One region of the Salinicoccus sp. CNSTN-B1 genome, then DNA from elsewhere that is predicted to be linked to it. Evidence: riboswitches for the same ligand, from Rfam matches in the RefSeq annotation. Region 1 holds a riboswitch; the other holds the start of a gene.
The links. A riboswitch is a leader RNA that binds a small molecule or an ion and turns the genes downstream of it on or off. The one in region 1 is predicted to bind lysine.

Region 1 (10,821 bases):
TTCTTCATCTATTCAACACTCCATTCCCTGAGATTTTCAATCATGAAGGTCGGTTGTAGAGACTGTTGCCTGACCTGTTCGCTCGAAGTCACCCCCGTGTTCACGTGAAGCGTGTCCACACCGCCTTCTAGTCCTGTCTTGATGTCTGTATCATAATTGTCTCCAACGAGCAGCACACGCTCCTTTGGAAGCCCCAGTGCTTTTATCGCCGCTTCCAGTATAATTCCTGATGGTTTGCCCACAGTGACCGGTTCTACGTCCGTCGCACTGGTGAGTGCAGCGGCCAAAGCGCCATTCCCGGGCACAAGACCTCTTTCCGTTGGAAATTTGCGGTCGGGATTTGTGGATATGAATGTTGCGCCTGCGGCGATCAGCAGGGCGGCTTCCGATAACTTTTCGTAGTTGATGTCTATATCCAGGCCCATGACGACGTAATCGGCATGCTCATCTGCGGATTGGATGATTTTGAATCCAGCTGATTCCAGTGAATATTTAAGGCTATCTGAGCCAACAACATAAACCGCAGCACCCGAGTGGGCCGCACTCAGATAATCGACAGTCGCCATGGTTGACGTGTATAGCGTCCGGGGGTGAATATCAAACCCCATGTCAATCAGCTTCTGGGCAGCCTCTTCCTGTGTCTTCGTCGCATTATTGGTCAAAAACACATAAGGGATCGAGGCTTTGTTGAGCCTGTCTACAAAATCGATTGCACCTTCTATGACCGTTCCACCGTTATACATGGTGCCATCCAGGTCAATGAGATAGCCTTCATACGTCATTGTCATCCCCCTTGAATGCTGTAACAGCCTGTCCTTCGTTTTCAAAGAAGTTCAGGACATTCTGCTTAAAATCACTGTATGCGGATAGATTGCTGGCGAAATCCCGTTTCATCTGGTCATGGTTGAGCCGCGTATAGTTGCGTGTCAGCTCGCTTCGCCATTCGAACGTAGCACGGAAACGTTCGTTATCTTCTTTGGGGATCACGCCTTCGTTTTCCATTATATCCATGACATCCTGGTAACTGCCTGGGTCCCTCAATATAAAAGCGTCAATGATCATATTACCGACATCGACCGACGCTTCGATCAGCATATGGCACGTGCGTTCCAACGCCAACCCCTCTACTTTCTCGAATGTTCCAGTCAATTCCTCTACGTACAGGAGACGTTCGTTCAGTATATCCTTATCTACAAAATACATGTTCCAAGCCACTTCCAATCACGATAATTTTGTAACACCCTTATTAATATGATAGCATAATCCCAATAACTTTAACTGGAGGATACCCCTTTGATCGACTTCTTTCTTTATGATGATGTAGAAGATACCCAGACGCGATATGTCAGTTTCGTCGGTGAGCATGGCCGTTATGACCTGGCCATTATCCAGACAGGCCGCTATTTCGGCAAAAGTCTTGTACTGAATACCCAAAGCAGCCGGTTTGGAATAATCGGCAGCGATGACCTCGAGGAACCGGGATATATCGCCCATATCCTCGACTATGATGACGATCAGGCGGCTGAAGTCGAGTCTTTCCTGTCGGAAGTCATCGTCTAGATCCCTGCATTGCCTAAAAAAGCCTGCTTATCCCCTAAGGGAAGCAGGCTTTCTTGTTGTCCGTCTCATTCCTCAGGCGTCAGGTGGCCTGCCAATGTCTTTTTATCCGTGTCATTTTCTTCAGGGTCTGCGGGCTCAACATCATTTCCCTGTTGCCCTTCCGCCACCTGTTCCTTCAGTTCGGACTTCGGTACTTTGCGGAGCACGAAGTAGGCGCAGCCGAAGTTGCAGTATTCACTGATGTAGTCTTCAATGGCACTGAATTTCTTATCAGGCTCAACTTTCTTTTTACTGTCCCGATAAAAGCCGGTCAACCTCAACTTCTCATAGCCGATATCCCCTACTATATAGTCGTATTTGTTCAGGACCTCGCTGTATTTCCCTTCGAATTGAGCCTCATCGAATGCTTCGCGGTAATCTTCTATAAGTTCAAAATGCATATGATCGATTGTAATCATTTGAATCACCCTTCAATACTTCATCACTTTCGGCTTGCCTCGGCCCCCCTGGTCATCCATATGATAAACGGAGCGCACCACTTGTCCTGCCTGACAATACTTGCACGCTTTTCAGAGAGCCGTGCATCCCCCTTATAATTCAGGCATTAAACTCATATTATCATATTAAGCGGGACTTCATGTGATGCTTTAGGACATTTTACCAGATTGATGGAATCCCCGCCTTCAGCCTGAAGGCGGGGATTTTATGCGTTAGACTTCAGAGCCTCTTTCTTCTATTGGTGAATTGGTCAACTTCGATACGGCAACGACCAGTATCAACAGTACTGCAATGACTCCAAGTGACAGCAGTAGACTCGATGTGAATCCGAGCACCAGGTAACCCACTGTCGCAATCAATGCAGAACCGATTGCATATGGCAGCTGGGTGAGCACATGGACGATATGGTTGCACCCGGCACCGGTCGATGACAGTATGGTCGAATCGGATATCGGTGAACAGTGGTCCCCGAACACGGCACCCGCCAGTACAGCCGCGATGCTCGGCAGCAACAGTTCAGTTTCATTCAGGGAGATCATGATCTCACCGGTGATCGGGATCAGTATCCAAAAGAACCCCAGCTTGTACCGGTGGCCAATGCCATCAGACATGCCACAATGAAGACAACCGCCAGAAGTACACTGGTAGGCAGGTTGGAACTTTCAACCATGCCGCCAAGCAATTCCCCTGTACCGATCTGACCGATCAGATCCCCTATCATCCAAGCGAGTGTGAGGACCAGAATAGCCGGGAACATCGCCATGAAACCTGTTTTGATGCCCAGCCAAATTTCAGTTTTGCCGAAATGTTCATCTTTTCTTGTGTACCTGAAATAATAGAACAGGCTGAGCACAAGGCCGACGATCCCCCGAGGACGAGAGAGTGCGTCACCATCGTATTCTCGAATATGCTGAAGACATCAAATGACCCGCCTGCGATTACTCCTGTTATGAACATGAATATGATGACTGTCGCAGCAAGACCCAATATCGGTACGATGAGCGCCTTGGCTGACCCTTGCTCATAGACCGGCAAGTCTTCATCCGTCTCACCCGGCACTTCACGTGTACTCCCGAACAGCTCCCCATCCTGTATTGCACGGGTTTCATGCTTTCTCATCGCACCGATGTCGAACTTTATGAAGATGACGATGAACATCATCGCAATTGCCGTGATGACGTAGAAATTCATCGGAATCATATAGATGAATGCTTCAAATGGCGTGACACTGACCATCCCGGCAGCAGCTATCAGGGGCGCCACAAGTCCCATTATGCCTGCTCCCCAACTGGAGATCGGTGACACAACGGAAACGGGAGAGGCTGTCGTGTCGATGAAATAGGCCAATTTCGCACGTGAAACCTGATATTTATCAGTCAGCGGTTTGGCCACCTGCCCCACGATCAATGCACTAAAATAATCATCAATGAAGACGATGATCCCAAGGAGCGCTGTAGCAAATGTCGCCCCTCTTCTGGATTTCACCTTCGTCAATGCCCAGGCCGTGAAGGCTTTCGCACCACCGGACATGTTCATGAAGGCAGTCATGATGCCGAGGAGGCTTAAGAAGATAAGGATGAAGGCGTTCCACGTATTAATGCTGCCTCCGTCTATGAAAATAAGCAAGAAAGCTTCCCATATGACGCCTAAAGTGCCGGTCACATCAGCACCTGCCACGACAAGTGCTGATGTTATTATGCCTACCCCCAGACTGATGCCCACCTTACGTGTCAACAAGACCAGCAGCAATGTAAGTAACGGGGGAATCAGCGATATGTACTCCCAATTCAATATGCTCTGCATATTTTTAACCTCCAATTAAAAATGTGAATGTGATTTTTACGATGATAAAGAAAAAGACGCCACAGCAGCATTACAGAATCAGCCACTGTGACGTCCATCACAATTACGTAGCGCATCATCGTAATGATAGTACCCGGCCTATTGAGCCGGATCCCAGAATACCCCCTACCAGGCGGTTTCTTCGGCAACTTCCCCTTTCCCGGAACATCAAAGCATGTCTGCTCCTTTCCGGTACTATTGGTCGTTGCAACCTCTACTTTCGGTTATTAAGTTAGTACATGACATTATAGCACATACACATCATATTACAACTACAGTTTATCGGCATACATCTTTACGATGTCCCTCAGGAATTCAGGCATCTTATAGACTTTCTTGGAATAGCGGAATTGGGGAATATCCGGCCAAACGTATACATATCCAATGTTCCAAGCTTGTAGGACTTGCGGTCCTGTATTACTTCACCGTTGATGTAGTACTCCCGCTCAGATTGTACATATCCAATGTTGTCCATGACGAAGCAGCCGAATATATCCCCCTGAAGCCAAGCCCCCGCACTATTTCATCCTTGAATTCATTTTGGGCGGCCTGATTGAACACTTCCTTCAGCTCACGTCCAGTCAACTCGATCTGTACTGCATTAATGGCATGGGGCAGCACTTTATGCAGATCGTATTCGGTCAGATCACCGCCGGCAAAGGGCTTCGCGATCAACCCTGTATGCAGAAGGCCGACATCACTATCTGTGAATATCCGCAGCATTTCGGCGAGTCTGGAGATGAATCTTCCTGTCGAATAGAGCCGCCTCTCTATAGGCGCCACATCATGCTTGACGACTGTCGACAACAATTGGCGTCCCCTGTCATAATACTTATCTTCCGTCCCCGTCAGAAGATCAGTGCTATACAGACGAGCCCGCTTATCCACCAATTTGCCTCCTTCAAAATCGAGCGTAACTTCTCCGACGTAATCGCCGAACCGTCCGGCAGCTGCAAGCAGCGTATCGCCGACCCATTCCCCTTCTTCCAGGTGGTGGTGGGTGTGGGAACTCAATATCACATCGATTTCAGGGAACATCATTGCAAGGGATTCATCATCGTAACGGCCCAGATGGCTCATCATGATGATGCAGTCGACTTCAGTATTGATTTCCCGGATAGCGTGGAGGATCCAGTCGAACGCTTCGGACACTTCCCACCCGAGTGCCTTATAGAAGGGCGTAAATTCAACGGTTGCCGCGATGAAACCGAATTTTATACCTTTGATTTCCTTGATGACGTAAGGTTTGAAGTAAGGGTGGTCACTGTCTACTTCCCGCAAATTGGCACAGATGACATCGAAGGTAGCATCATCATAGAGCGACTTAAGCTCCTCTTTCTGCAAGGTGATGCCTTCGTTGTTGCCGATCGTCGCCACCTCGCATCCCGCTTCATTCAGCAACTCGACGTTGCCTTTGCCGAGTGTCGCTTCGGTATATGGATGGGCCCGATCGGTATGGTCCCCAAGATCGACGTAGACCATGTGGTCTTTATATTGTTGTTTTTTGTTGATCAGAAAGTCACTGATCTTTTTATAATTATATAAGTTGCTGTGTATATCATTAGTATGGAAAAGTTTCAATTCCATTGAATCACCTCTATAGGATGGTCTTTAGAATCATGTAGACACCAAGCAGCAGCAGTACTGTACGTAGGACGACGACCAGCGAGTCGGAGTTGAAGTGCCGATTCGCCATCACCCCGACTTTGGCGCCGATGAAGGCAGCAGGTACGATGAAGGCAGCATACCAGACATCGACGTTGCCCTGCAGTATATGGCCGAATGCAGCCGCACTTCCAGAGAAGAACACCATCATCATGCTGGTCCCGATTGCGATTGTTGCCGGCATACGGAAAACAAGAAGCATCAACGGCGTCATGAGGGCACCTCCACCGATACCGAAAAGGCCAGTGAAGAATCCTACTATGAAAGTTGAAATGATTGCGATATAAGCTGGGAAACCATAATGGTGCACATCCCCATATTATCCACATGTGGCTCCATGTAACGTTCATCCTGAAAAATTGAAATTGGCTTGATGCGGTCCCTGACGATAAGCAAGGTGCTCAAGAAGATGAGGAAAATGCCAAAATATAAGTTGAAGCTGTCCACTGTGAAGAAACGGCTCGCATAGGAGCCGATGAAGGCCCCCGGCATGATGCCGATCAGGAACAAGCCACCGTTTTTCTTATCCACCTGATTACTGCGTCCATAGGAGATCATCGCCGACAAGCCGATGACGATCAATATGATGCTCGAAGTACCAACGGCACTCTGTGGTGTTATCCGGTCAAGGATACCCATATTGATACCGAAGAAAATGAGCAGCGGCACTATGATGACGCCACCACCGATGCCTACAAGTGCACCAAGGGCAGAGGCCATCAGACCAATCATTATAAGGATGATATATTCCATAAGCATCACTCCTTCAAGGGCCCAAAGGGCAACCTTGGTCATTATCATGACATGCTTGCTCCAAATCAACTAGAACAGTTTCAGCTGCTTGGGGAGAGTCCTTCATAGCGTATTACCATCAGTGCCATGAACTGTTGGGCGTTTCCGGCAGCATGCCCGCCGGAGTTATTGTTGAAAATGATATGGATATCCCTCGTCTTGTGGCGCAGTATCTCTACCTGCCTTTTCAGCCACTCCAGTTCTGCACCGTTATAATTATAGAGGTAGCGTACATTGCGCCATTCCTTACTCGAACGGTCCTTCTGGGTCCACCCGTGTACATTACGGCCATGTAGGCGGATGAACGCTGTCTCATCCGTCACCCGGTTGACGAAGGGTATGCTGCCGATACCTGCCTGCGGTTCATCACAGATTGTATGGATGGTGTTATTGGCATGCAAGAATGCCAACGTATCCTCCTTGAATTGTTCCGTAAACCAGGATTGGTGCCTGAATTCGACAGCAGTTTTATAAGGGGCCAATTGTTCTTTGGCATACTTGACGTATTTAATGTTTCTGCTGGTGCAGTCAAACCATGGCGGGAACTGCAGCAGGACAAAGCTGAGCTTACCAGCCTGCTCCATCGGCCTCAGCATGTCACGAAAGGCTGCAAATACATCCTTTATGGAATCGTAATGGTCGCGGTAGTCACTGTGTCCCGTCATGTACTGGTGTGCTTTGACGATGAATTTGAAGCGTTCCGGGGTTTCATTGCACCACTTCTCAATTGTCGCATGACGTTGAATGGCATAATATGTAGCGTCAAGTTCAACAATCGGAAAATGGGAGGCATAAGCCGTTAATTTATCTTTTTTATTTGTCAGGTCGGCATATAGGCTATGATGGTCGCCCCACCCTGTCAAACCGATATAGATCATAAAAATCACCTTACCTCATTATACCATATCCCCCACGCATAATTATATTAGGCGCAAGGTGAAAAAATTCAATACTGACATTTATAATCACAGCAAATCATGTTATTATTTATTTATAATAATTATAAATAACAACGGTGCTTCACTAAGTTGACAAAGTCCAGTATCATAAAGTGAACTGGGAAACTGTTTTGGCACCCGACGATAGTAATGCAATGTCACCATATCTACCGGACGTGCGGTCCAGTCGTTTCTTCATGATAACGATCACAGTTCATCATTCTATAATACAAGGAGTACAATCCAATGAGCATAATAGAATTCAGCAATGTCAGCTATAAGGACATTCTGCATGACATCACCGGCCACTTCAAAGAAGGACGCATCACCACTTTCGTCGGCCCGAGCGGCGCCGGCAAGACGACGTGCCTGAAACATATAAACGGATTGTTGTCCCCTGACTCAGGAGAGATATTCTTCAGAGGGGAAAACATTCGTAACATGGATATGATAAAACTCAGGAAGAAGATAGGGATGGCTTTCCAGAAGCACACCGATGATAGGGGGCACAGTGTACGATAACATCAACCTCCCTAAAGCGATATTCAATGAATCCCTGGACAAAGCGTACGCTACTGAACTCCTTGATGGTGTCGACCTCGGCGATATTCCACTGGATCAGGACATCCGCTCCTTATCAGGTGGGGAGAAAAGCCGCATTTCGATTGCCCGTACATTGGTCAACCAGCCGGAAGTACTGCTTCTCGATGAAATCACTTCAAGCCTCGACTACCGTATGGTGAAAGAGGTCGAGCGCATGATCGTCAAACTTCAGCGGAAACATGATGTGACCGTCATATGGATCACCCATGATCTGGACCAGGCACGGCGTGTCAGTGACGATATGTGGTTCCTCCGTAAAGGTGAGCTCATCGAATTTGGCGATGCTTCATTCATCGATGAATCCAGCAATCCGCTGGTACAAAAATTTGTGGAGGGTGAGGAAATATGACATTCGCCCAGCTTTCGCTGTCCCTGGTCTTTATCGCAATTCCTCTAGTTCTTACGCTTTTCCTTAAACTTGGATTAGAGAAGGATATCATAATCGCCACCATCCGTTCGATCATCCAACTGCTGATCATCGGCTATATATTGACCTTCGTTTTTGAAAGCGGCAGTGTCATATTCATCATTCTGATGATCATGCTCATGATTGCGGCCGCAACCCAGAACGTCATCAAAAAAGGAGAAGGGATACCGGGCATCACCCTGATGATCGTCATCACACTCGTCCTGGTCGAACTGGTCACGATGGGAATCATGCTCGGCTTCGGCATCATCCCCTTTACTCCTGAAGAGGTCATTCCGATCAGCGGAATGGTCATCGGCAACTGTATGGTACTGTCCCTCCTATTTCTGAATAAATTTAAAGATGAGGTCGAACGCAGCGATGAGACGATCGAACTCATCCTTTCAATGGGCGGTAAACCTCAGACAGCTATAGACAAAAGTCTGAAATCCGCCATCCAGACAAGCATGATCCCCACCATCGAAGCCCAAAAGACCATGGGGCTCGTCCAATTGCCGGGCATGATGAGTGGACTCATAATCGGCGGTGCCGATCCGATAGAAGCGGTCATGTACCAGTTGCTGGTCCTGTTCCTGATATTGACTACAGCTTCCCTATCTTCCGTTATGGTGGGCTATATGTCCTATCCGAAGCTGTTCAACCAGAAGATGCAGTTTATAGGCCTCACATACGACTCAAAATAAACGTAAAAGGGCGCACCCGGCGGGTGTGCCCTTCTGTAGTCATACATTCTTTTCCAGCTCTGCCCTGATGCTGTCATATGTGGCATTCCAAAAATCAGCATCCGAAGTAAAGCGTTCTGTAAGCTTGGCGATGAGGCCATGGAAGGCTTTCTCATGTTCTGGGTCATCTTTATCCGGAAGTTGGCTTTTCATCTCTGACACTTCCTGTTCCACCGCTTCTGCCCGTGGCCCCCAATGCGTCACTTCCTGGCCATTTTCGTCGATGAAGATGAATATCGGAATCGAACGCGACTTTCCATTCGTCAAATATTGATCCATCAATTCAAGGTTCGAGTCCCTCAGTATCATTTTGACCGGCATATGACTCTTCTCGGCTAAATGAAGCAATATCGGTATGTTCATCATAGCATCTCCACACCAGTCTTCGGTGATGGCGATCACCCGTAGATTCTGTTTCTCCAATTCCAGGAAAAATGACGCGTCATCAGGTATTTCGAAGGCATCATATACCTTCTGCAGATTCTCTTTATGCTTCTGCATCTCTTCAATATAGGTTTCAGCTGCAATTGCCTGGCTGAACCATTGATCAAGTGCCATGTTTACCCCTCCATTTTCATGATATATCTGCAGTATATCATTTAAAATGCTTTTCCTATTGAATTTGGAAAAATGTTGGACTATGCTTTGCATAATGCAAAAGGAGGCAAGTGTAAATGGATTCAGAAGTAAAACATATAAGAGGTTTAATATTTGTCCTGATCGGTGCCGCTTTATGGGGGCTCGGCGGCACGGCCGCAGACTACATATTCAGGAATACTCCGGTTACGGTGGAATGGTATGTATCATTCAGATTGACTGTAAGCGGCATCATCCTGCTTAGTGCCTATTGGTTATTTTCCAGGAAGCATCAACCCGTAAGGCTTGATCGGAGAACATTGTTGATGCTGATCATTTTCAGTCTATTCGGGATGACTATGGTGCAGTATTCATTCATGGCGGCAATCGGTTACGGTAACGCCGCTATAGCCACCGTCCTTCAATATACCGGCCCCATCTACATCATAATGTGGCTGATCATCAGAAAGTATGCCAAATGGACGACAGCAGATGCCTTCATCATCATTGGCATGATTACAGGTGTAGTACTGATTGCCACCAATGGTGATTTGACGGCACTCATCGTACCGGGACCAGCACTGTTTTGGGGAATCGTCTCCAGCATCGCACTCGCCTACTACACACTGCATGCCCAAGTGCTGCTCTATAGGCTGCACCCCCTGCAACTGGTCGGAGGATCAATGCTCATCGGCGGCATAGCGATGAATGTCATCCATCCTGTATGGGATTTCGACTTCAGCTTTGACTGGACACCTACCCTGGTGATCATCCTCCTGCTTTCCGTCCTTTTAGGCACTACCCTTGCCTTTTTGCTCTATATCAGCAGTCTGAAACACCTTTCTTCAAAAGAAGCGGGAGTACTTGGCATAGTGGAGCCTGCTTCAGCTGTGGTGAGCTCGGTCCCTGGCTCAACATAAGTATGGGCTGGTACCAAATAGCCGGCATCATCATCATACTGGGTGTCGCCATCTACATTTCCACAGGGAGAAAAGAGGCAGCATGAAAATCTATTCCAGCTTGAAGAAATAATCGGACCATCAAGGTCCGATTTTTTATGTCCATACCCATGAGGCGGAGCAGCTGCCGATGATTCGTTGCCTTCCATATATCAATAGAATATACCCAACCATACCGCAGTGCTCATGGCGAGCAGAAGTAATACCTTTTCACGTTGCGTGACTTGTTCGATATCTTT
Region 2 (10,821 bases), 840 kb from region 1:
AGTCTGCGAATGCCGACTGGTCAAGTGGCGTGAAGCGCTCGGCGGCTTCCTGTTCAGTGATCAGACGTCCGAATAATTGGTTGTCGCTCTCAGCCCTCAACTTCAGATAAAGCTGGTCCCCTTCCTTAGGCCAGACTGACTTCACTTTAGGGAGGTCAACCCAAGGCACAAGAATTTCGCGCGGGGCCCCGACATCGACGAACGCTCCCTCCCGTGTCACTTCAACCACTTCTGCATAACCGTATTTATCAACGGTTGCGGTTGGCACTATAGGAGCAGCAAACAGTTCACCACTTCTATTCGGATAGATGAATGCGCTGATTTCTTCCCCTATCTCATAATCCCGTGCCGAGGCGGAGGCATTCATTCTGATATAGACTGCGTCTTCTCCTTTAAGGTGATATGTGGAACCTTCTCTCTTAATGATTTTCAAAAATTGCACTGTACCTGATATCTGATTCATGAATGATCTCCTTCATTTGTGTTCTATATTTTTTATTATTGTGGTCATATCTTGATTGATGACCAGGTCGGCCATAAAATCGAAAGGCGTCTCTTCTCTGTTGATGATGACAAGATGGTGACCTTTGAAGTAATGGAGCAGATATGCTGCCGGGTTCACAACCAGTGACGACCCCAACACAATCAGTGTATCCGCTTTTGATATCTTGTTTTGGGCAGACTGCAGGACACGCTCGTCCAGCATCTCTCCATATAATACTATGTCAGGCCGCAATATCCCGCCACATTCACACGTCATTACATCATTTTGCAATAAGGCATCCTTAGTATAATCCTGATTGCATGAAATGCAGTAGAAACGATTGAGCGAACCATGCAATTCATCTACATTATTGCTGCCGGCCTCGGTATGGAGACCATCAATATTCTGGGTCACAGTCCCAAGGGAACGCCCTGCAGTCTCCATTTCCGCAATGAAGCGATGGACAATGTTTGGGTGCTTATCGCTGGTCAGCAGGCGTTTCCTGTAAAACTGCACAAAGCGCTCAGGTTCTTCATCGAGATGGTCGCGGCTTAAAAGATATTCAGGCGAATTCCCCGACTGCCTGATTTCATCGAACAATCCACCCATACTCCTGAAATCTGGTATGCCACTTTCAACTGAAACTCCAGCACCAGTAAAAAAGACGATATCGTGACTGGTATCGATAATGCTTTGAAACCGGCGTATATCGTTCTCCATGGGTACTCATCCTCCTAGAATTATATTTCAATGGTACCATAAATGTGGTATCATCGCTTAAGAATATACTAAAGGAGAATGCCTATGCTACAGGTAACAGACGTAAGTCTCAGGTTTGGTGACCGCAAACTATTCGAAGACGTAAATATAAAATTCACACCAGGAAATTGCTATGGTCTCATTGGGGCGAATGGCGCCGGCAAATCAACATTCCTGAAGATCCTCTCAGGAGAAATAGAAGCTCAGACTGGTCATGTGAGCCTGGGGAAAGACGAGCGTCTCGCTGTATTGAAACAGGACCATTTCGGTTATGAAGATCAGCGTGTATTAGATGTCGTCATGATGGGACACTCGAAACTTTGGGAGATAATGAATGAAAAGAACGAAATCTACATGAAACCGGACTTTTCTGATGAAGATGGCATACGTGCAGCTGAGCTTGAAGGTGAATATGGTGAGATGGGCGGATGGACAGCTGAAGCTGATGCTGAAAGCCTGCTACATGGACTGGGTATAAAATCTGACTTGGTCGATAAGAATATGTCCGAGCTCGAAAACAATCAGAAAGTGAAGGTCCTGCTGGCCCAAAGCCTGTTCGGCGACCCGGATGTCCTACTTCTCGATGAGCCGACCAACGGCCTCGATATAGAAGCGATCCAGTGGCTTGAGGAGTTCCTCATCAATTTCGATAATACTGTTATCGTGGTTTCCCACGACCGTCGATTCCTTAATAATGTATGTACCCATATTGCGGATCTTGACTTTGGTAAGATCGAGCTTTATGTGGGCAACTATAATTTCTGGTACCAGTCCAGTCAACTCGCCCAGCAAATGGCACAGGACCAGAATAAGAAAAAGAAGAGAAAATCAAAGAATTGAAAGATTTCGTTGCACGTTTCAGTGCCAACGCCTCCAAGTCCAAGCAGGCGACAAGCCGTAAGAAGACCTTGGAAAAAATCGAATTGGATGACATCAAGCCATCATCAAGAAAATATCCATTCGTCAAGTTTACACCAGAACGTGAAATCGGCAATGACCTCCTCTACATTAAAGGGCTTAGCCACAGCATCGATGGCGTCAAGGTGTTGGATGACGTCAACCTGACGCTCGACCCTTATGATAAAGCGGTTTTAATCGGTTCATCCGAAATTGCCCGTACTACTTTCCTCCGCATATTGGCTGGTGAAATCACACCTGATGAAGGAGAAGTGAGATGGGGCGTTACAACAAGTCAAAGCTATATGCCAAAAGACAATTCAGCTTATTTTGAAGGCGTGAATACAAACTTGGTGGACTGGTTGCGTCAATATGCACCTCCAGAGGAGCAGACAGAAACTTTCCTCCGTGGATTTTTGGGCCGTATGCTTTTCAGTGGTGAAGAAGCTAAGAAGAAAGCCGATGTCCTTTCAGGGGAGAAAAAGTTCGTGCCATGCTCTCTAAGATGATGTTATCGAAAGCCAACGTGGTCCTTCTTGACGAACCGACAAACCACTTGGATCTTGAAAGCATTACAGCTGTGAATGATGGATTGAAAGATTTCAAAGGTTCTATTATATTTACTTCACATGACTTCGAATTCATTAATACCATCACCAATAAAGTGATTGACCTGCAGGACAAAGGTGCAATCGTCAAAGAATCAAGCTATGAGGAATACTTGAAAGATAAAGGTCTCATAAAATCTTAATTGAGAGATAATTTTAAAAAATACAAAAAAACAGTTTACTTATATGGGCTGTCTATGTATAATCATATCTACAAATCAAATATGTTTGGATGAGGCGCATCAATCATGAGTAGCCACTTGTTGAAGTCTGCGAACTTTAAGCTGGTGAAAGGGTGCGATGCCGAAATAGTATACTGTTGCAGCAGTCTGCTATTGGATCCGGAGGTTAAGAGCTACGGGTCTGTCATTATTTTTTAATAATGGAGTGCATCACTTGTATATGGATAAGACAAGTCTGGCATTCTGCCAGACTTGTTTTTATTATTTCTGGTGTGTGCTCCCAGTGACAGGAGGACATATGGACGCTAAAGTTTTGAAGTTCGGTGGTTCATCAGTTGGTGGTTTCGATAAGATCAGAAGCGTAGCAGAACAATTGCAGGAAAGGGTACAATCTGGAGAAAAACTGATAGTGGTGGTAAGTGCCATGGGAAGCACGACGGATGAGTTGTTGACAAACATCAACACCCTCTCCTCTACTCCAAAAGAAGATCACGTCGCGCTTCTTTTGACGACGGGCGAGCAGCAGACCATCTCCTACCTGTCGATCATCCTTGAAAATCTAGGGGTGCGCACTAAAGCGATGACTGGCTATCAGGCAGGAATAAAGACGTTTGGCGGCCATATGAAGAGCCGGATTGCGAGCATCGATCAGGAGGCCATAGAATCTAGCCTGGCATTATATGATGTTGTTGTAATAGCAGGATTCCAAGGCATTAACGGCGATGGAGAAATAACAACGCTGGGACGCGGGGGTTCGGACACTACAGCAGTCGCCTTGGCTGCACGATGCAATATACCTTGTGAGATATATACGGATGTAGAGGGCCTCTATGCAACAGACCCCCGACTCTACAGTGCAGCAGGCAGAATCTATGAAATCAACTACGATGAGATGATGGAGATGAGTGCACTTGGTGCAGGCGTTCTTGAAACACGCTGCATAGAGATTGCCAAAAACCATTCCATCCCCCTCTATCTGGGGCAGACATCATCAGAAAAGAAAGGAACATGGATTATGCAGGAGACAGAGATCATTGAACGTAAGGCGGTGACAGGCATCGCCCTAGACAGCAGCATGATGCATGTCACCCTATACGAGCCGCAGCAGGACTCTACGCTTATATTCGATCTGTTCAATCAATTTGATAGTCATGAAGTCAATATCGATATGATATCGCAAGTCATCAACAGTGGAGGCTTTCAACTTTCATTTACGGTAAAGGGGACTGATTCCCTCCAGCTTCATGAAATACTTGAGTCGATTGAAGAGATGCATGGGGAAATCGTGACGGAGGTCAGAACGGATCGGGCTAAAGTTTCAATCATCGGTTCGGGCATGCGGGATATGACAGGTGTTGCTTCCAAGGCATTTATCGCATTGCATCAATCGGGTATACCTTTTTATCAGACGACCACTTCGGAAATCAGCATTTCCTATGTGATCGACAAGAAGAACGAGACTCAGGCAGTCGAAGTGCTCGCCGAAAAATTCAATATATAATTTTGGAGGTTTTTAGATGGTTAAGGTTGCAATTGTGGGGGCGACAGGCGTCGTTGGAGATAAGATGATTGAAATGTTCGAGAGGTATGAAATAGAACCGGAAGAACTCATGTTGTTCTCTTCTCCGCGTTCCGCAGGTAGACAAATCGAAGTCCATAATAAGTTGTACACAGTCCAAGCATTGACTGAGGAATCAGCGGATGAAAAATTTGATTATGTCATTATGAGTGCAGGAGGGACGACAAGTGAGCATTATGCGCCAGTGTTTGAAGAGAATGGCGCCATCATAATAGACAACTCCAGCCATTGGCGGATGTGTGAGGACGTTGATCTTATAGTGCCGGAAATCAATTCGCCTAAACTGAAGCGCAGGATAATAGCAAACCCGAACTGTTCCACAATCCAGTCCGTGGTTGTGCTCGCCCCGTTGAAGGAAAAGTTCGGTTTAAGCAGAGTCGACTACACCACCTATCAGGCAGTGTCCGGTTCCGGAAGTGGTGGTCTGCGTGATTTGGAAGAAGGTGCAAAAGGTGCGTCCCCAACCACTTATCCCCACCCGATCCATGATAATGTCCTCCCCATATCGACGTCTTTATGGAAGATGGCTATACAAAGGAAGAACATAAGATGATTTCAGAAACACGTAAGATATTAGGCCAGCCTGAACTTCCTGTAACTGCTACATGTGTGAGGGTCCCTGTTTCAAACAGCCACAGCGTCCAGATTAACGTCACACTTGAGGCTCAGGCGACTGTCGAAGATATCAGGGAAGCGTTCAAAGGATTGCCCTACATCAGCATAATTGATGATCCGAGCAGCAACCAGTACCCTACTCCGCTGGCAAGCACCGGCAAATCGCAAGTGTTCGTCGGCAGGATACGTAAAGATGAATCGTTGGATAATACATTCCATATATGGTGTACAGCAGACAACCTTCTAAAGGGAGCCGCGCAGAACTCGGTACAGATTTTAAAAATGATGATGGAAATGGAGCGTGGATGATATGGATAGTCGTTTGATTTTTGAAGGAGTCGGAGTTGCGATTACAACCCCATTCAGCAGTGATGAGATAGATCTTGAGGCATTTTCCGATCATATAGAATACTTGATCAAGAATAACGCCCAAGCGATCATAGTAAACGGTACTACGGGGGAATCCCCGACCCTATCCATGAAAGAGGCCAAGCTGCTGATTGAAGCGGCAGTGACCAAGGTGGCTGGTAGAATCCCCGTCATTGCAGGCACAGGGACAAACGCGACACAATCCACCGTGGAAATGTCCAAATTCGCAGAAAACGCAGGGGCGGACGGTATCATGTTGATCACCCCCTACTACAATAAGACGAATCAGAAGGGACTCTACCAACATTTTATCAAGGTAGCAGATTCTACTCGCCTTCCGGTGGTCCTCTACAATGTGCCGTCCCGTACTGCCATGACCATTGAAGCAGAGACGGTTTACGCACTCAGTAAGCATCCCAACATCATCGCCCTGAAGGACGCAACCGGCAACTTGGAATATACAAAGCAGCTACTCGAGTTGACTGGGACGAAAACTTTAGTCTCTACAGCGGTAATGATGACAACATGCATCAATTTTGTTCGATTGGCGGCAAAGGTCTGATTTCAGTGGTAGGAAATGTCATCCCGGGTGAAATGCAGGATATATACGAATCGATTAAAGAGCACAAGCCGGACTCTGAGGCGAAGTTTCAACAGCTGATGCCTTTAATCGAAGCAGCACAGATGGATGTCAACCCGATGCCGATCAAGGCGATGACAAGCGCTCTCGGTTTTGGATTGAATGAATTCAGGTTGCCCCTGGTCCCTTTGGAAGGCGCAGCACTGGAGCGTGCATTACGGACGTTGAAGAACTATAAGGAGGGCATCGTCCTATGAGGATACTGCTGGTCGGCTACGGCACCATGAACAAAATTACGGCACGTCTGGCAGAAGAAGAAGGGCATGAAGTGGCCGGGTCATAGTAAATGGCGATAACCACTCCCCCTACCCCAGTTTTCAAAATATAGATGACGCCCAAGCAGACGTGGCGATTGATTTTTCCCACCCCGCTCTAATATTACGCCTCCTGGAAAATGAAGTGACCACTCCCCTTGTGGTGGCGACTACCGGAGAAAAGGAAGCAATCATTTCAAAACTGAAAGATAAAAGCCGTGAAGCACCAATATTCTTCAGTGCAAATATGAGCTACGGAGTCCATGTCATGAACACCCTTCTGGAAAAGGCACTCGGACTGCTGGAGGAATTCGATCTGGAGATGGTTGAGCGGCATCACAATAAAAAAGTAGATGCCCCAAGCGGTACGCTTGTCAAACTTCTCGATACCGCCCTCGACCATCGTTGTGGCAGTTATCCCGTATATGACCGGTCGAACACTAACGAAAAAAGGAGCAGTGATGAGATTGGCGTGAGCGCCATCCGTGGTGGTTCGATCGTCGGCACACATGATGTCATCTTTGCGAAAGATGATGAAGTGATAGAAATCACCCATCAGGCACAGTCCAAAGAAATATTTTCAAATGGGGCTCTAAAAGCAGCGGCAGAATTGGTACATCGTCCAAAAGGATTCTACGACTATAACAACCTATTCGAGGAGAGATAAAATGAGGAATTTTTCAGCAGAGGAAATCATACAATATATAAGCGATGCGCATAAAACGACACCTGTAAAAGTATATGTAAATGGTCATTTCGAAGGTGTGGAATTCCCGATTCGTTCAAAGTGTTCGGAAGTGATGCCTCAAAAACGATATTCACTGACCTTGCAGATTGGAAAGTGTTTGAGGAAACGCATTCAGACAGCATCAATGACATTGAAATTGAGATGGATAGAAGGAATTCAGCCATTCCTTTGAAGGACTTGTCCGAAACGAATGCACGTATCGAACCTGGCGCCTTCATTCGTGAAAATGCTGTAATTGAAGATGGTGCAGTAGTGATGATGGGTGCCACCATAAATATAGGTGCCGTTGTGGGTGAAGGCACCATGATCGATATGAATGCTACTCTGGGAGGCCGTGCCTACACAGGCAGAAATGTACATGTAGGCGCAGGCGCCGTACTTGCAGGTGTCATAGAACCACCGAGCGCATCGCCCGTCGTCATAGAGGATGAAGTCCTGATTGGTGCCAACGCGGTCATATTAGAAGGTGTCAGGGTTGGGAAAGGTGCGATCGTGGCAGCCGGTGCGATCGTCACTGATGATGTTCCCGAAGGTGCAGTTGTGGCCGGCACGCCTGCTAAAGTCATTAAACAGGCAGAAGATGTGGAGGGTTCAAAAAGGGAAATCGTCTCAGCTCTGAGGAAACTCAATGACTGAATTGGAAGCAGTCAGGTCATATAGGCGTAAGCTCCATCAATTCCCGGAACTATCCCTTGAAGAACACAGGACGACTGAATATATAACTGCGTTTTTGAACAGCTTGGATATCACGTTCGAACAGCCACTTAAGACAGGGGTGGTCGCCTATGTAAGGGGAATTCGGATCGGACATTCGCGTTTAGGGCGGATATAGATGGTCTCCCCATCCAGGAAGAGAATGATGTTGATTACCGCAGCAGGAACGATGGGAGGATGCATGCGTGTGGTCATGACGGCCACACTGCTGCCATGATGCTTTTTATCGAACGCTGTAAAACCTTATCGGATAAAGGCAGCTTGAAGCATAATGTAATCTGTATCTTCCAACCTTCTGAGGAGACTGGAGCAGGAGCCAGACAATTGCTTGATGTGTGGCACCCAGGAGACGTTGAGGCGATATTTGGGATTCATATGATGCCTGAGGAAGACGAAGGGACGGTGGTGGTCCGGGATGAGGAAATCACAGCCAGTGCGACTGAATTCCGTTTTTATATAAAAGGTTCTTCTGCCCATGTCGCTGCAAAGCATGAGGGTGTATCGGCCATTGAAACACTCCTCAGCATCTCCAGCCAGCTCACCCAACTTCAGCATTTCCATCTGAATGGACTCAATCGGAACATCATCCATATCGGGAATCTGAAAGCAGGCGAAGCAATCAATACTGTGGCTTCAACAGGCTATCTTGAAGGGACGATAAGAACCTACGAAGCAGAAGATCTTGAAAATATTAAATTACGCATGAAGAAATTGGCTAATTCTGCACGCGATCTTTTTGGCGCAGAAGTGGAAGTAATTTTCAATGAAGGGTATCCACCAGTCATCAATTCAAACAAATTACGCCCGCAAGTCGAAGGCGCATTATCTCTATTGGATTTAAATGTCGTCGATAATGAAAAACCATATTTGTTTGGCGAAGATTTCAGTTTCTACAGAGCGTTGGCACCCTGCTACTTTGTGTTCTTCGGCTGTCGAAACAAGGATAGAGGGTTTACAAATAGTCTCCATACTTCTCTTTTTGACTTCGATGAAAAAATATTGACGACAGTAGCAGATTATTATATGACCCTTCTGAACGATACTCTTTAAGGTGGTGACCATATGGGCGGTGTTGTTACGATAGATCAAAAACAGTTCATAAAGACAGCCAGGCAAGCGACAGGCGGTAATGATGTGATAGCGGTCGTTAAGAATAATGCTTATAACCACGGTCTTCAATTTACAGTTGAATCTTTCCTTGAAGCGGGCATAAAGGCATTTGCGACGACCTCGATGGATGAAGCACTTACCATCAGGGAGTTGTCTGAAGAAGCAATGGTGTTCCTGATGAATCCCGTGCAGGAAATTGAGGTAGCTATGGAGAAAGATATCCACATCACGCTCCCCTCCCTGCAATATTATTATGATAACAAGGACAGGTTGTCAGGGGTAAAGGTCCACCTAGAATATGCCGGTCTATTCAACCGTTCAGGATTTGAAAATGCAGAAGACATAAAAGAAGTGATTCGGGATGCATATTTCAGTGATCAGGAACCAGGAATCGACATCCAAGGTATCTGGACGCATTTCGGCTATGCAGATGAAATGGAAATGGATGATTATGAACTGGAACGTTCATTATGGATGGACGTACTTTCAGAAGTCAGTTCAACCGGCCATAATTTCAAATATATTCATGCACAAAATAGTGCCAGCTATGCACGTGACGGCCTTTTTACAGGCCACACCCATCTCAGGTTAGGCATTGCACTCTATGGATCCCGCCCCTACTCCCTTTTGTCTGCTGATGACTATGTACAGAGCCTTTCATTGAAAGCACCAATCATTCAGATAAGGAGGCTTACAAAAGGACAGAAGTGTGGTTATGGGGGTGTTTATGAGGCGAAGGATGATGTACATATCGCAATTGTAGATATCGGCTACGGCGACGGAATTCTGAGGAAACGCGCTGACTTTGATTGTATGATAGGCACTAGGAGATTTCCGATAAAAGCATTGATGATGAGCCATATGATAGTCGAAGTGGATGATATTGTTGAAGTCGGTGATGAGGTGGTCCTATACAGCAACGGTATGAGGATAGATGAATATACCAATTTAGGCGTCGGTGCCAATTCAGAACAGCTCGGTGCACTGAACTATAATTCTCTAAAAAAGGTGATTTTAAATGATGTTAGAGTATGTAGATAATGAGCTTCAGATCAAAGGTCATCCTCTATCGGAGGTTGCTGATAAATATGGTACCCCCTTATTTATTTATGATGAAGATAAGATACGGGAGAATTGCCGAAGATATCACGATGCCCTCCAGAAGGATGAAATTGGATATTCTATTTCATATGCTTCTAAAGCATTTACTTCTATCCAGTTGGTGCGTCTTCTGCGGGAAGAGAACATGAAGATGGATGTCGTCTCGGCAGGTGAACTTTATACAGCCCTTGCCGGTGGAATGCCAGCGGAAGATATACACTTTCATGGCAACAACAAGACTCAAGAAGAGATTGAGTATGCACTTTCAGCAGGAGTCGGGCTATTTGTGGTGGATGCCCTTGACGAGGTGGCACTTATAGATGATATTGCTCAGCACCCAGTCCAAGTATTGTTGAGGGTAAATCCAGGGGTTGACGTTGACACCCATTCATATATACAGACTGGGCAGGCAGACAGCAAGTTCGGCTTATCGATTTCCAATGGCTCTGCCTTAGAGGCTATAAAAGAGATCAAGCATAGCCGCAATCTTGAATTTAAAGGTCTACATTATCATCTTGGCTCCCAATTGACTGAAATACAGCCGTTTATCGATGCCATGGAAATGGTGTTGAGATGGTTGAAAGAAACTGACATTCAAATTGAGGTACTGAATATGGGGGGCGGATACGGCATCCGGTACACGGAAAAAGATGACAGATTTCCGATTGAGGAAGCGTTTGAAGCCATTCTCGCCAAATTGAAAAACCTGTGCCATCAGTATAGTATGCCCTTGCCCCACATCATGATAGAACCTGGGCGTT

Region 2: linked by a shared signal. The riboswitch ahead of ACYF68_RS07325 (aspartate kinase) and the one ahead of ACYF68_RS12265 (Na+/H+ antiporter NhaC family protein) in region 1 are both predicted to bind lysine.

Annotation. Positions count from the first base shown of each region.
Region 1 is NZ_JBTWMN010000004.1:2,082,465-2,093,285, forward strand. Features, by position in the region: gene ACYF68_RS12230 (2-hydroxyacid dehydrogenase) at 1-8, opposite strand, end outside; gene ACYF68_RS12235 (TIGR01457 family HAD-type hydrolase) at 9-782, opposite strand; gene ACYF68_RS12240 (DUF86 domain-containing protein) at 772-1,203, opposite strand; gene ACYF68_RS12245 (DUF3055 domain-containing protein) at 1,294-1,560, shown strand; gene ACYF68_RS12250 (YutD family protein) at 1,626-2,018, opposite strand; gene ACYF68_RS12255 (Na+/H+ antiporter NhaC family protein) at 2,271-2,669, opposite strand; gene ACYF68_RS12260 (Na+/H+ antiporter NhaC family protein) at 2,618-2,815, opposite strand; gene ACYF68_RS12265 (Na+/H+ antiporter NhaC family protein) at 2,776-3,861, opposite strand; lysine riboswitch at 3,962-4,125, opposite strand; gene ACYF68_RS12270 (bifunctional metallophosphatase/5'-nucleotidase) at 4,318-5,487, opposite strand; partial or broken gene ACYF68_RS12275 (sulfite exporter TauE/SafE family protein) at 5,498-6,324, opposite strand; partial or broken gene ACYF68_RS12280 (DUF72 domain-containing protein) at 6,388-7,235, opposite strand; gene ACYF68_RS12285 (ATP-binding cassette domain-containing protein) at 7,542-7,817, shown strand; gene ACYF68_RS12290 (ABC transporter ATP-binding protein) at 7,792-8,247, shown strand; gene ACYF68_RS12295 (ABC transporter permease) at 8,244-9,008, shown strand; gene ACYF68_RS12300 (thioredoxin family protein) at 9,048-9,605, opposite strand; gene ACYF68_RS12305 (EamA family transporter) at 9,722-10,543, shown strand; gene ACYF68_RS12310 (prenyltransferase) at 10,735-10,821, opposite strand, start outside.
Region 2 is NZ_JBTWMN010000004.1:1,238,726-1,249,546, forward strand. Features, by position in the region: gene ACYF68_RS07310 (CvfB family protein) at 1-463, opposite strand, end outside; gene ACYF68_RS07315 (NAD-dependent protein deacylase) at 476-1,204, opposite strand; partial or broken gene ACYF68_RS07320 (ABC-F family ATP-binding cassette domain-containing protein) at 1,289-2,891, shown strand; lysine riboswitch at 2,973-3,149, shown strand; gene ACYF68_RS07325 (aspartate kinase) at 3,229-4,431, shown strand; partial or broken gene ACYF68_RS07330 (aspartate-semialdehyde dehydrogenase) at 4,448-5,433, shown strand; partial or broken gene dapA (4-hydroxy-tetrahydrodipicolinate synthase) at 5,435-6,330, shown strand; partial or broken gene dapB (4-hydroxy-tetrahydrodipicolinate reductase) at 6,327-7,054, shown strand; partial or broken gene dapD (2,3,4,5-tetrahydropyridine-2,6-dicarboxylate N-acetyltransferase) at 7,056-7,771, shown strand; partial or broken gene ACYF68_RS07350 (M20 metallopeptidase family protein) at 7,764-8,899, shown strand; gene ACYF68_RS07355 (alanine racemase) at 8,912-10,000, shown strand; partial or broken gene lysA (diaminopimelate decarboxylase) at 9,978-10,821, shown strand, end outside.